Regions from separate parts of the Mesorhizobium sp. M0060 genome, predicted to be linked through region 2. Evidence: predicted binding sites of a transcription regulator. Region 2 holds the regulator's gene; the other holds the start of a gene.
The links. The regulator LexA, encoded in region 2, represses DNA repair genes until DNA is damaged. The targets are predictions, from matches to a motif close to TGTTCNNNNTGTGTTCNG.
Positions count from the first base shown of each region.

Region 1: the regulator LexA is predicted to act here: its motif matches at 3,114-3,131, upstream of dinB (DNA polymerase IV).

Region 1 covers NZ_JAMYUP010000005.1:100,323-107,670, forward strand. The annotation lists gene NKJ94_RS07530 (DUF1326 domain-containing protein) at 222-854, shown strand; gene NKJ94_RS07535 (DUF2182 domain-containing protein) at 863-1,726, shown strand; gene dinB (DNA polymerase IV) at 1,820-3,061, opposite strand; gene ybiA (riboflavin biosynthesis intermediates N-glycosidase) at 3,217-3,765, opposite strand; gene NKJ94_RS07550 (GNAT family N-acetyltransferase) at 3,863-4,321, opposite strand; gene NKJ94_RS07555 (hypothetical protein) at 4,478-4,840, opposite strand; gene NKJ94_RS07560 (hypothetical protein) at 5,033-5,335, shown strand; gene NKJ94_RS07565 (XRE family transcriptional regulator) at 5,561-6,256, opposite strand; gene NKJ94_RS07570 (hypothetical protein) at 6,339-6,737, shown strand; gene NKJ94_RS07575 (GcrA cell cycle regulator) at 6,808-7,348, shown strand, end outside.
Region 2 covers NZ_JAMYUP010000004.1:127,451-134,798, reverse strand. The annotation lists gene trpD (anthranilate phosphoribosyltransferase) at 1-682, shown strand, start outside; gene trpC (indole-3-glycerol phosphate synthase TrpC) at 687-1,538, shown strand; gene moaC (cyclic pyranopterin monophosphate synthase MoaC) at 1,605-2,120, shown strand; gene NKJ94_RS06150 (molybdopterin molybdotransferase MoeA) at 2,120-3,325, shown strand; gene lexA (transcriptional repressor LexA) at 3,430-4,182, shown strand; gene NKJ94_RS06140 (ComEC/Rec2 family competence protein) at 4,139-6,646, opposite strand; gene gltX (glutamate--tRNA ligase) at 6,743-7,348, shown strand, end outside.

The sequences.
Region 1 (7,348 bases), on a different contig from region 2:
TCTGGGGGCATTTCCGGACCTTCGCGGGTTGCGGTCGGAAAGGCCCGTTCCGACCCAATTTCTGCCGTTCCGATATCGGCCTCGCCATCTCCAGGGCGGATGTTCACCGAATTTCGGCGAGAAACTGCGTTGGCCTGCCGTCTCTTGACGCGACAGGATGGCGGTGCGGCCGGCGCAGGTGTATGATGATGGTCTAATATTTCAAGATCAGGGAGGACAGCATGACATCTTGGGAAATCAAGGGACGCGAACTCGTCAATTGCACCTGCGAATATGGCTGCAACTGTCAATTCAATGCGCTGCCCGACAAAGGCCATTGCCATGCCGTTGCCGGCATCCAGATCGATGAGGGGCATCATGGCGAGACCGGTCTCGATGGCCTCCGGATCGCTGCGATCTTCAAATGGCCTGGCGCGATCCACGAAGGCAACGGCGAAGCCATCGCTTTCGTCGACGAGAACGCAACAGACCGGCAGCGTCAAGCGCTGCTGCGCATCATGACCGGCCAGGACACCGACCCGTTCGCGACGATGTTCGCCGTCTACGCCTCAACCGTGACGAAAATGAAAGATCCGGTTTTCACGAAGATCGATCTCGACCTCGATATCGACGGCCGCAGGGGCCGCATCTTCGTTAAGGACTACATCGAAACGGTAGGTGAACCGATCCGCAACAAGGTGACGGGCGCGGACTCGCGCGCTCAGATCGTGTTGCCGAACGGCTTCGAATATGCGGTCGCCGAGATCGGTAGTGCCTCGAGCACAACCAGCGGGCCGGTTCAGGTGAACACGAAGGACAGTTACGGCCAGTTCGCGCGGCTGCATCTCAACAATCACGGGGTGGTGCGAGCCTGACGCGTCGCATGGACGGCGCGTCGCCACTTGAACGCCTGCTCAGACGCGACCGCGTCCTCACGATTGCGGGAGTGGTGGCGCTGTGCCTGCTGACCTGGCTTTATATCGTCGCCGGTGCAGGCCTCGGCATGAATGCGTGGGAGATGTCGAGGCTCGCGCTATTCCCCCACCAGCAAACTGCCGACGTGACCTCCGACATGCCCGGCATGGACATGAGCGCGATGGCCATGGCGACGGAACCGCGGCTCTGGGGGGCCGCGATCTGGGCGCTGATGATCGCCATGTGGTGGGTCATGATGGTCGCCATGATGTCCCCGAGCGCCGCGCCGACCATCCTGCTCTATGCGCGCGTACATCGCCATGCGCTCGCACAGGATCAGATCCAGGACAAGCTCGCGCCCACCGGCGTATTTATGGCAGGCTACCTCCTGGTCTGGCTGGGGTTCTCCGTCGCGGCAGCCGGGTTGCATTGGCTGCTCGAACGCGAGGCGTTCGTTACCGCGACGATGATGAGTTCGCAGAGCCGCTGGCTTTCAGGCATCGTCCTGATCGCCGCGGGCCTGTATCAGTTCTCGCCGCTCAAGAACGCCTGCCTGTCGCATTGCCGGACACCGACGGCGTTCCTTTCCCGCCAGTGGCGTCCCCACGCACTTGGCGCGCTGCGTTTGGGCGCACTGCACGGGGCGTTTTGCGTCGGATGCTGCTGGATGCTGATGGCGTTGTTGTTCGTGGGTGGCATAATGAATCTGGTGTGGGTTGCCGGGCTCGCTATTCTGGTGATGGTTGAAAAGGTGTTTCCTGCAGGCCGGTGGGTTGGCCGGGCGGCCGGCATCGCCCTGATCGCCTGGGGCAGCGCAACGCTTTTGGTCTGACGACCAGGGCCGCCTCGAACGTCGCGTTTTTGCAGGAACGACGACCGATCGCTTCTGTTGCAAAGTGCATCGCATCGGTCCGGCCAAGCCGCCTCACAATTCCTTTTCGGCCAGTTCGCGAAAGGCGTCGGGAACCGACCGTGACAGTCCGAGCGCGACCGAGGCATAGCCGACCGCCTCCCAGCCGAAGCGGTCGCGGATCTTGTCGATGGCGCGGTCGGCGGTCCAGCGCGCCGCGCCCTTCCTGGTGCCGGGGCGGCGGCGGTCGTCGTCCAGCCCGAGCGGCAGTTCCAGCTGCAGGCCCGGCTGCTTTTCCAGGTGCGAGACGGCGATCGCCAGCAGCGAGATGGTTTTTTCGTGCGGATGGTCGGCCAGCACCTTGCGCACCAGCGCCTCGGCTATCTCGGCCAGCATGGCGGTTGCCGAAATCGGCTGGTTGAGCGTGATCGAGCGCGTCACCGAGCGCAGATCGGCAAAGCGGACGCGAACCGTCACGGTGCGGCCGGGCCGGGATTTCGCCCGCAATCTGGTGGCGACCCTGTCGGCCAGATGCAGCAGCGCCGGCACGAAGACTTCCTCGTCGGCGGGTTTTCGGCCGAGCGCCGATTGCGCGCCGGCCGAGCGCGCCCGGCGCTGCGTCTCGAGCTTGCGCGGATCGCGGTTCCACGCCAGCGCGTTGAGTTTTTCTCCGGCCGCCGGCCCGAGCAGGCGCTCCAGCGCCCCACCGTTGGTCTTCGCCAGCTCGCCGATGGTGTTGACGCCGATGCCGGCCAGCCGCTCCCTGGTGACCGGACCGACACCCCACATTAGCTCGACCGGCAGATCGTGGAGGAATTCCAGCTCGTCGCGCGGATCGACCACCACCAGCCCGTCGGGCTTGGCGACCTGTGAGGCGATCTTGGCCAGATGCTTGGTGCGCGCCACGCCGACCGAGATCGGCAGGCCGAGCTCGGCCCGCACGCGGCGGCGGATCTTGCCGGCGATCTCGGCCGGTGAGCCGAACAGGTGGGTGCAGCCGGCGACGTCGGCAAAGGCCTCGTCGATGGAAATCCGCTCGACCACAGGCGTGAAATCGCCGAGCACCTTGATGGCCGCATCGCCCAGCCGCTGATAGTCCTTGAAATGGCCGCCGACGAAAATCAGCCCGGGGCAGAGCTCCCGCGCACGCCGCCCCGGCATGCCGCCGCGTACGCCGAAGGCCTTGGCTTCATAGGAGGCCGCCAGCACAACGCCGCCGCCGACGGCGATCGGCTTGCCGCGCAGAGCCGGGTCGAGCAATTGTTCGACCGAGGCATAGAAGGCATCCAGATCCGCGTGGAGGATGTTGGCTTCCATCCGGCCCGTTCGCCCGCGGCGGTTCAAACGCCGCATTGTCTAGAGTTTTGAATGGAACATAAAGAGAACGTTGCCGGCGGATTGTCAAGCAGCGCAAAGGCTACCGCCCACCGAGACGCCGGGCGGACGCGCGGCATGCGCGTCGCTCAGTCTGTTCAGCCGCGCAGCCGATCCCTGGCCTGCATCAGCGCGAATCCCAACAGGTTCTCGCCGCGCCACAGCAGCGGGTTCGCGACCCTCTCGTCATCCGCCGCAAGGCCGATGCCCCACACCCGGTCGACAGGGCTTGCCTCGACCAGCACCTTGTCATGCGTCGACAGCAGATATTCGCGCAGCGCCGCGTTCTGCCGGAATTTCTGAAAGCTCCCTTCGGCGACGATGCGGTATTTGTCGGCATCCCATTTGGCCCCATCGAAGCCGCTCACCTGCCGGCCAAGCTGCTTTGCCTGCTTGGGGCTCGCCGCCTTGAGGATTTGCGTTGCCGCCTGAGCATCACCGAACAGACGTGCCTTCTCAGCCATCATCCAATGTTCCGCAGTCGGATAGCTCAGGCCATCGACGATAAAGGGCGCATGCCACCACTGGCTGAAGCACGATGCGGCTATGCGGCCGTCCTTGGACGGCTCATGGCCCCAGAAGAACAGGAACTTCTGCCGGGGCTTTGCGCGAAAGGCTGCTTCAAGCCAGCGTCGGTCGTAAATCATGGAGCGGATGGAGCAGGGCGGAAGGCCGGCTTGTCAATGCTCCATCAGTGGGCCGGCGAAGAAGAGCAGTTGGCGCTGCATGCGATGAAATGCTGACCTACAGCGCCATCTTGTAGCCGAGATGGCTGGCGGTGAAACCGAGGCGCTCGTAGAATGCGTGCGCCTCCCGTCGTTCCTTGTCCGTGGTGAGCTGAATGAAGCTGCAGTCGCGCGAGCGGCACGTTTCAACCGCCCATTCGACCATCAGCTTGCCGATGCCGCGGGAGCGCCATTGCCGGGCGACGCGAACGCCTTCGATCTGCCCGCGCCAGGCGCCTTTCCTCGAAATGCCGGGAGTGAAGCTGAGTTGCAGGGTGCCGATCACTTGCCCGGCCTCGACAGCCACGGCCAACAACTGGTCGGGGTCGGCATCGATCGCCCTGAAGGCATCGAGATAGGAAGGCGCGAGCGGCGTGGACGGGTCTTCCCGGCCCGCGCCGAGGATGTCGTCGGCAAGCATTGCAACGATCGCCGGCAGGTCGGGCGCTTGCGCGCGACGGAATTCGATCTCGCTCATCACGTGGAGACATACGGCGCGGTGTCGGCGATCGCAATGTCCCACTTGAGTCGCAAGCGAACGCCAGCGTCTGATGCAAGCAAGCTCGGCGGGACAGAGGGGGCGCTGTCCCGCCGAGCTTTCAGTGAAAACGAGGTGGCTGGTTCCCGGCCAACGCTACGCCGCCTCCAGCGCCCAAAGGCGGTGGCCGTAGCGGCGGAAGAAGCGGGCGAAGAGGCGCTGCTGCCTGGCCCGGGCGAGGTCGGCGCCGCGCCTTTCCTGCCGCCAGCGCGGCATGTTGCGGAATATCGACAGGAAGCGGGCGGCGTCCTCGATCGCTTCCTCGGCCGACTGCGCCGGGCGGATCGCCACCAGGAACAAAGCGCGGCTCGGCTTCATCCGGTCGATCGCCGCCTTGCGCCGGCGATGGCCCTGGCGCGCCTTGCGAATGCCGTCCTGGCGGATGGCCGCGAAGGCGGCGAGCATGGCCGGGCTGTCGCCAGTATAGCCGCAGGCATGGGCGAACTGGGCTGGGTCCATCGTCGTTCCCTTGCTGCCGGCCGACGGAGCGGCCGCAGTTCTGTTGCTCGCGCCGATTCCAGCTCGCACATCGATATAAGCATAACTCAAATAATATGACAAGTGAAACTTTCACGTCAATGTAAGCGGAACCGACTCGACTCCGCTCCGAAAACCGATAATGTTGCGAACAAAGCAGGAACAAAGATGGGGATGGCTATGGCATTAGCAGGCAAGGAAGCGACGATCGCCGATGTTGTCTCGATTGCCGTCGAGTGCATCGATTGCGGCCGCAACAGGTGGTGGAAGCCGGCCGAGCTCAAGCGGCATGGGGTGAGGCCGGAGACGCCGCTGGCGGCACTTTCGGGGCGCCTGATCTGCAAGGCCTGCCGGGCCGACGGCCTGCCGGGCGCCGCCGTTTCGATCCAGGCAGCCTTCATCGACGACCGGCAGCGGGCCCTGGCCGAGGCGCGGATGCTCAATGGCCGCGAGCCGGAGCAATCGAGGCGGGCTTGAAGGGGAGGGCGGTGTTCTTCCTTCTCTCCTTGTGGGAGAAGGCGGCCGAGCGAAGCTCGGTCGGATGAGGGGTGTTGGACGGATCGCGGAGTTGAAGACGTAAGGATTTAGAATCGTTCGAATATTTTTAACACCTCATTTCTTCCAACACCCCTCATCCGGCTCGGCGCTGCGCGCCGATCCACCTTCTCCCACAAGGGGAGAAGGGCGCGCGCCAGCGCCGCGTCAATACCCCAGCAATTCCTTGAGCGGGATGACGCGGAAGACGTTCTTGATCGCGTAGCGGTTGAAGGTCAGCGTCTTGGGCGGGTTGTATTGCTCGACGATCAGTTCGGCGGCGGTGCGCTTGACCAGCTTCTTGATGAAGGCCTTGCCGTTGTGCTCGTTCTCCTCGGGCAGCGTCTCGATCACCACATGGTCGCCGGGCACGGCCTCGCGGCCGCCGCAATAGATCATCTCGCCGGGCTCGTAGCGCGGCACCATCGAATCGCTCAGCACGTGCAGCGCAAACACGTTGCGCAGATGCCGGATCCCAGGCGGCCGCTGGACATAGCCGGCCGGCTGGCCGTTGAAGGTGAAGTCGCCATCGTCGCCGCCGACGGCGGTGCCGAGAAGCTGGATATCCATCGGCCCGGCGGGCAGGGGGCCGGGATCGGTGACGATCTCGGCATCGGCGACCGGCCCGGAATCTTCGAGGAAGACGACCTCGCCCTTGCCGAGCGCCACCGGGTCGACGCGCAGGAAGGCGGCGGTCTTCAAAAGGTTCTCGGTCTTGGGCAGGTTGCGCCCGGTTTCCCAATTGCCGACGGCAGCGACATCGGTGTCGTTGTGCTCGGCAATGTGGCGCATCACCAGACCGCGCTGCTTGCGCGCCCGGCGGATCGCCGCCCCGACCTTGACCGACAGTGCAGTTTTCACCATGGCTCCATCTGAGGCATAAGATTCGGTTTCGTCTATGCAAGAATCGCTTGTATTACTGTTTGAGTTATGCTCTTATACGGTCATGCACAAGTCGCTTCACCAGCTTTCGGTCCTCGAATCCGCCCTTCAGCGCGCCGGCAGCGCTCGCCTGGAGGCGGTAGCGCAACCGATCGCCAAGGCCATGCATGTGCCAAACCTTTCCCCTCCGTGGCGGCTGTCCTCCTCCCCGGCCGGGACGATGCCCGAGGCTCGCGCCTCGGATCCGGCAGCGCAAGCGGCCGGAACGGCCGGAGCCGTTCCCCTCACGGCTCCGGCCACGAATTACCCGTCGACCAGCAACGCGGATGCCGAGGTTTCCTGGATCCGCACCGTAGACGGCACGGTCATCGCCTTAGACAAGCGGACCGGCAAGGCAGTGTCCGGCGCAACTAGGCAGGCGGCCGAGATGAAGCTCGATCGTAGCAGGCCACGCGAAGGCTGATCGGCTTTCGAGCCTGAGAGCCGGCGAAGCCGGCGCCGCACACAACCACCCTTGCAGGGAATAAAACATCATGGCCGCCCGCTATTCCGCCTCCGAATTGGAACAAATCGAGAACTGGTTGATGAGCGGGCTGTCGGCCGCGAAGATCGCCACCCGGCTGAGTGCGCTGCGCGGCCGCCCGGCCTCGCGCGCGGCCATCATCGGCATCGTCCACCGCACCGCCCGTCTGCGCGCCATCGGCCTTTCCAGATCCAAAGGCTGGTGTGGCGGCCGGCATGGAAAATCGGCGCCAGAGCCGCCGAATCCCGCCGGCCAAGCAGGGGCGGTACCGGCCGAGCATCACTGCCGCCCGGCAAGGCTGTCAGCCAGGCTGGCGCCGCCGGCCTGGCAGCCGGGTTCGACTCGGATCACCGGGTCCGATGGCGAGCCGCTCGAAATGCCGGCGCCGCGCCCGATCGCCGCCGGCGGCCGCCAGCCACATTTCGTCGCCATGCGCTTCATCGATTGCCTGTTCGACCGCTGCCGCGCGCCGCTCGACACGACGCTGCAGGAGGATGCCGAAAACGATGCCCCCGGCAGTCGCCCCGGTTTGGACATGCTGTGCTGCGGGC
Region 2 (7,348 bases):
CGGCAACCGCGGACTGTCCTCGCTGACCGGCGCCGCCGATGTGCTGATCGCATTGGGCGTCAAGATCGACATCCCTCCGGAGACGATCGGCCGCTGCATCCAAGAGGCCGGAGTCGGCTTCATGTTCGCGCCGGCGCATCACCCGGCGATGAAGCATGTCGGCCCGATCCGGGTCGAGCTCGGCACCCGCACCATCTTCAACCTGCTGGGCCCGCTTTCCAATCCGGCCAGTGTCAGACGGCAGATGGTCGGCGTGTTCCTGCCCGAATGGATCATGCCGGTGGCAGAAACGTTGAAGGCGCTTGGTGCCGACCACGCTTGGGTCGTCCATGGCGACGGCTATGACGAGATCACCACCACCGGCGAGACGCAGGTCGCCGAACTGTCCGGCGGCGAGATCCGCAGCTTTATGCTGACGCCGGAAGCCGTCGGGCTGAAGCGTCACACCAAGGACGAGTTGCGCGGCGGCGACGCCGCCCACAATGCCCAGGCGCTGCGCGATATGCTGGGCGGCGCTGCCGGCGCCTTTCGCGATACGGTGCTGATGAATGCCGGCGCCGGGCTGGTGGTGGCCGGCAAGGCGACGACGCTTGCCGACGGCATGGTGACGGCGGCGCAGGCCATCGACAGCGGCCGCGCGCTGAAAGTGCTCGACAGGCTGGTCGAGATTTCGAACGGTTAGGGCTATGTCCGATATCCTGCGCAAGATCGAGGCCTACAAGCGCGACGAGATCGCGGCGGCCAAGGCGCGCGCGCCGTTTGCCGAGATCAAGGCGCGGGCCAAGGACGCCGATGCGCCGCGCGGCTTTCTCTCCGCTCTTGAGGCCAGGCGCAAATCCGGCAGGTTCGCGCTGATCGCCGAAATCAAGAAAGCAAGCCCGTCCAAGGGCCTGATCCGCGCCGATTTCGATCCGCCGGCGCTGGCCAGGGCCTATGCGAAAGGCGGTGCCGCCTGCCTTTCGGTGCTGACCGACGCACCCTCCTTCCAGGGCGCGCCCGAATTCCTCACCACTGCGCGCGCTGCCGTCGAGTTGCCAGCCTTGCGCAAGGATTTCCTGTTCGACCCCTATCAGGTCTACGAGGCCAGGGCATGGGGCGCCGACGCCATCCTGATCATCATGGCCAGCGTCGCCGACGCGGTGGCAAGGGAACTCGAAGCGACAGCTTTCGAGCTCGGCATGGACGCGCTGGTCGAGGTGCATGACGAGGCCGAAATGGAACGCGCGCTGCGGCTGTCGTCGCGGCTGATCGGTATCAACAACCGCAATCTGCGGACCTTCGAAACCAGCCTCGAGACCTCGGAACGGCTGGCCGCGATGGTGCCGGCCGACCGCCTGCTGGTCAGCGAGAGCGGTATCTTTTCGCATGAGGATTGCCGCCGGCTGGAGCGGAGCGGCATCGCCACTTTCCTGGTCGGCGAGAGCCTGATGCGTCAACAGGACGTGACCGCGGCAACGCGCCTGCTTTTGACGGGCAAGGCGCCGGCCAATGCATCGGCCCGAAAATCGGAGTCGATTTTCGGAGAGCACGATGCATAGATTCAAAGTGTTAGAGCGTACTTTGTGCGTCCAAACGGACGCACGTCGCTCTAAGGCGGTCTGAGGATGGCGGCCGCCCTCACCCATCTTGGCGCACAGGGCGAAGCCAACATGGTCGATGTCGGCGACAAGGCTGAGACGGTGCGCACGGCAGTCGCAGAGGGCTTCGTCTCGATGCGGCCCGAGACGCTGGACATGATCCTCGCCGGCGATGCCAAGAAGGGCGATGTCCTGGGCACCGCGCGCATCGCCGGTATCATGGCGGCCAAGAAGACGCATGAATTGATCCCGCTCTGTCATCCGCTGCTGCTGACCAAGATATCCGTCGATATCGAGCCGGACGCGGCGCTGCCCGGCCTGAAGGTGACAGCACTGACCCGCGTTACCGGCAAGACCGGAGTCGAGATGGAGGCGCTCACGGCCGTCTCGGTAGCTTGCCTGACGATCTATGACATGGCCAAGGCGGTCGACCGTGCCATGGTTATCTCCGGCATCAGGCTGGTTGAAAAGACCGGCGGCAAATCCGGCGACTACAAGGTCACCGGGGTCACCGGAGATGGGACCACCGGGGCGGGCCGATAATGGCGCTGGTCCCAGTTGCCGAGGCGCTCGAGCGCCTGCTGCACGGCGCAGCAGCGCTGCCGGGCGAACGCGTCGCACTGCTGGATGCCGCAGACCGCGTGCTGGCGGAGCCGGTTGTGGCGCTCCGCACCCAGCCGCCGTTCAATGCCTCCGCCATGGACGGCTATGCCGTGCGGGCCGCCGATATCGCGTCCCTACCAGCAAAGCTTTCGGTGATCGGCATGGCGCCAGCCGGACGCGGCTTTGCCGGGGCGGTGCAGCAAGGGCAAGCCGTACGCATCTTTACCGGTGCGCCGCTTCCCGAAGGCGCCGACACCATCGTCATCCAGGAGAACGTCCGCGACCTCGGCGGCGGCAGCGTCGAAGTGACGGAGCCGACGGTGCAAGGGCGCAACATCCGCCGCCTCGGGCTTGATTTCGCCAAGGGCGACGTCCTGCTGGGCCAGGGCCGCCTGCTAGATCCGGCGGCCTTGTCACTGGCAGCATCGGCCAACCACCCCGAGGTCTGCGTGGTCAAGCGGCCGCTGGTCGCCATCATCGCCACCGGCGACGAATTGCTGCCGCCGGGCAGCGAGCTTGGCCCCGACCAGATCATCTCGTCAAACGCCTATGGCGTCGCCGCCGCCGCACAGTCGGTCGGCGCGCGCGCGCTCGATCTCGGCATCGCGCCGGACCGCAAGGAGGCGATCGCTGCGCTGGTGACAAAGGCGGTGAAGGCCGGCGCGAATGTCATCGTCACGCTGGGTGGTGCCTCGGTCGGTGACCACGACTTCGTCCATGACGTGCTGACCGGGCAAGGCATGACCCTCGATTTCTGGAAGATCGCCATGCGGCCCGGCAAGCCGCTGATGTTCGGGCGGCTGGGCGACATCCGCTGCATCGGCCTGCCCGGCAATCCGGTGGCAAGCCTGGTCTGCACCCAGCTCTTCCTGAAGCCGCTGCTGGCGCGGCTCGGCGGCCGGGCCTTTCAGCAGGATATACGTCGGGCGCGGCTCGGCGCTGCCATGCCGGCCAATGATCTCAGGCAGGATTATGTGCGGGCTGTTGTCAGGCACGACGCCGGCACGCTGGTGGCGACGCCGTTCGGCATTCAGGATTCCTCAATGCTGAAAATGCTGGCCGATGCGAACGGGCTGATCGTTCGCGCACCGTTCGCACCCGCCGCGGCGGCGGATGCTCCCTGCGACGTGCTGATGTTACGCTGAACAAACCGTCAACACATTCATTAAACTTTAAACAGTTGCGGAACACAAATGGAACAGATAGTGTTTGTTCTGGGTTTGTTTTTCTGATTCTGTTGGGGGTCGCTATGCTGACACGCAAACAACACGAACTGCTGATGTTCATCCACGAAAGGCTTAAGGAAAGCGGTATCCCGCCCTCCTTCGACGAGATGAAGGAAGCGCTCGACCTGGCTTCCAAATCAGGAATCCACCGGCTGATAACGGCGCTGGAGGAGCGCGGCTTCATTCGCCGTTTGCCCAACAGGGCCCGTGCCCTGGAGGTGCTGCGCCTGCCCGACTCGATCGCCCCAGGCCTCAATGCGGCACGCAAGTTCTCGCCGAGCGTCATCCAGGGCAGTCTTGGGCAAGGCGGTCCTGGGCAGGGCAGCCTGGGACGGCAAGGCAAGCCGACATCGTCGCGCGTCCCTGCAGCCGGCAATGACGACGATGTCGTCGTCGCCGTGTCGATTCCGGTGATGGGCCGCATCGCCGCCGGTGTGCCGATCGACGCCATCCAGCACCAGACGCATTCGATCTCCGTGCCGCCGGACATGATCATGGGCGGCGAGCATTATGCGCTTGAGGTCAAAGGCGATTCGATGATCGAGGCCGGCATTTTCGACGGCGACACGGTCATCATCCGCAATGCCGATACGGCGAGCCCCGGTGAGATCGTGGTGGCTCTGGTCGACGAGGAGGAAGCGACGCTGAAGCGGTTCCGCCGCAAGGGCGCCTCGATCGCCCTGGAAGCCGCTAATCCGGCCTATGAGACGCGCATCTTCGGGCCAGACAGGGTCAAGGTGCAAGGCAAACTCGTCGGGCTGATCCGCCGCTACTGAGTTGCGCCCTTGGGTGTGGTGCCGGCTTAGGCTTGTCGGCCTTGCGATATGGCGGCAGGCCTCTGGCCTCGCGTGAAAACTTCCGCTGCATATGCCAGGGCCGGTATGATTTTTCGACCGCGAAGCGGATTTCTGCGCGCGTTGCCGCTTGTGGATCGAAATACACGGCGGCACTTCCCGCGCGCGCCAGTTGCCGTTTGGTGACGACGAGGACCAGCCGGTCGTAGTAGCAGGGGTTATGGGTGGTGGCGTCGTCGATGACGATCAAACTGGCAAAAGCACAGGCTGGCCGCGCAGAATCCCGGTCCTTGGCTTGCGCGACAATCGCACCGGATGGATGGCGGGCAAGGCAGAGGCCCTCCGTGCAAATGAAAGGCATGCCCGCTGGCAGATCGGCTGGGTCGGCAATGTCGAATTGCGGGTCGTTCTTTCCCGGTGTTTCCGGCGCGACGATGGCCTCGGAGGTCAGGGCGCGTTTCCAGTTGTCGATGGTGAATTCATTCGGGCGTGCTCGGTTGACCGCGAGTTCACCGCTGCCGATCGGCAGCGCGACCAGCCGTGCGTCCTCCGAGATCAATACGTCGGGTGCGCGCGTCTGCGTAGTCGTCAGCAAGCCGGCGAGCGCGAAAGGAAGTGCCGCGAGCCGCAGCCAGGTCGTGGCCATGCTGGCAATTATGAGACCAATCGTCACCAGAAGGACCGATCTCAGCGAAATCAGCCCGACCGCGTCGATCGGCGAGCGCTCGGAGATCCATCCGGACAGGGCGATCATCGCCGTCAGCCCCTTGCCCATCACATAGAGGAAAGGCCCATCCGCGCCGAACGGCATCGCCAGCGCGCTGAGGACCGCGCAAGGCATGACGACCAGCGAGACAATGGGCATGATCGCCAGATTGGCGAACAGGCTGAGCGGCGCCACGCGCTGGAAATGCCATATAGCGAAAAGCGCCGTGGCGCCCCCTGCAATGATCGAGGTCATCGCGAGGCCGCCCATGCCCAACAGAACCTTTCGGGTGGCGAAGCGTAGCGGCGACCGCCGCGGTGGCGGCGTGGTGGCCCTGCCGGCGCGGTAATCGGACCAGCCGGCATAGGCGCCGACAAGGGCCGCAGTCGCGGCGAAGGACATCTGGAAACTCGGACCGACCACCTCGTGCGGCGACACCAGGATGACCGCGATGGCCGAGATCGCCAGATTGCGCATGGTGAGCGCGGCCCGGTCGAACAGCACGGCGATAAGCATCACCGCCAGCATGATGAAGCTGCGTTCGGCCGCCACCACGATGCCGGAAAAGACGAGGTACGCCGCAATCGAAAAAAGCGCGGCGGCCGCGGCATATTTCTTGACCGGCCGTCGCGATGAGAAGTTGGGAAACAGCGCAAAGGCGCCGCGCAGGAGGGCCATGATGGTGCCGGCGACCAACGCCATATGCAGCCCTGAGATGGAGATGATGTGGTAGATGCCGGTACGCCGCATCGCTTCGTTGATCTCCTCGGGAATGCCGGCGCGCACGCCGACGATCAGCGCGGCTGCAATTTCCCCCTCGGCGCCGCCGATGCGGCTGCGGATATGGTCGGCGATCGATTCGCGGGCATCCTCGACCGCCGAAGAAAGCCGCGCAGCAAGCGGCATGCCGCCCGACGGCACGACTTTTGGATTGCCGAGGAAAAAGCCGCTGCCGCCGATACCGGCAAAATAGCTGTCGAAGGAGAAGTCGTAGCTGTCGGGCCGCACCGGGCCGGTCGGCGGCAGCAGCCGCACATAGCCGGTGATCTCGGAACCTGCGGTCAGCTCAGCCGGTATCTTCATCGCCGAAACGCGGACCCGTTCCGGCATGTAGCGCAGTGTCGGCCGGGCGGTCGAGATCACGTCGATCGTCAGCCTGATGCGGCCGCTCGCCATGGGCTCGAACGACACGACGCGACCCGTCAGCCGCGTCGAGATTTCGGAACCGAGCATATGCGTTCCGACACGCCAGGTCTCGAACTTGGCGGCAAGCACGCCAAGCGCGCAGAGCAACGCCACCATGAAGCACAGGCGGGTTCTGGGCCACGACCGCCAGAGGACGGCACAAAGCGCCGCGAGGAGCACGATTGCGATCGGCTGTGGAAAGGACGGCTCCACCGCCAGCGAGAAATACACAACCACCCCGCATGCCAGGAACACCGGCACCAGCAAGAAGGCGACGCCGCGGTCGAGTTCAAGGCCGGCCGCCGAGGCTACGCCCTTGCGGATGCTGGACGGTGCAAGGAGCCGCCAGCGCCGGCGCAGACGCACGATGGGCTCGACCGCAGGCACCGTAACCGTTGCTGGATCGCCCGCCGGCAGGATCCGGGGATCAATGCGCGGAGCGGGCAGCGATGCCGGTGCCGGCAGGACAGGCAGGGGCGTGGCAAACAGCAAACGTTCGCTGACGCCGTTGACCGCGTCCTCGCCCTTGCCTGCAACCCGGCCTCGCACAGCCATCGGGTCTGCCCCTTGCGCCCTCGACCCCCTATGCTACATGAACGCGCAACGCGCGAAAGTCCGCAAACCCACTTCCTTCGCCTGCCTGAGAGTTCCATGCCCGACAAGGTCGTCACCCGTTTTGCCCCTTCGCCCACCGGCTACCTGCATATCGGCGGCGCGCGCACGGCGCTGTTCAACTGGCTGTATGCCAAGCACACAGGCGGCACGATGCTGCTGCGCATCGAGGACACCGACCGCGAGCGCTCCACCGATGCGGCAACCGCGGCCATTCTCGACGGGCTTTCCTGGCTGGGCCTGACATGGGACGGGAAGCCGGTGTCGCAGTTCGAGCGCGCGCCGCGCCATCGCGAGGTGGCCGAGGAGCTCGTCCGCATGGGCAAAGCCTATTACTGTTATGCGACGCCTGCCGAGCTGGAAGCAATGCGCGAGAGCGCGCGGGCCAAGGGGCTGCCTCCCCGCTATGACGGCCGCTGGCGCGACCGCGACCCGTCGGAGGCGCCGGCCGGCGCAAAGGGGGCGATCCGCATCAAGGCGCCGACAGACGGCGAGACGGTGGTGCATGATCTCGTGCAAGGCGAGGTCCGCTTCCCCAACAAGGATCTCGATGATTTCATTATTCTGCGCTCGGACGGCAATCCGACCTACATGCATGCCGTCGTCGTCGACGATCACGACATGGGCGTCACCCACATCATCCGC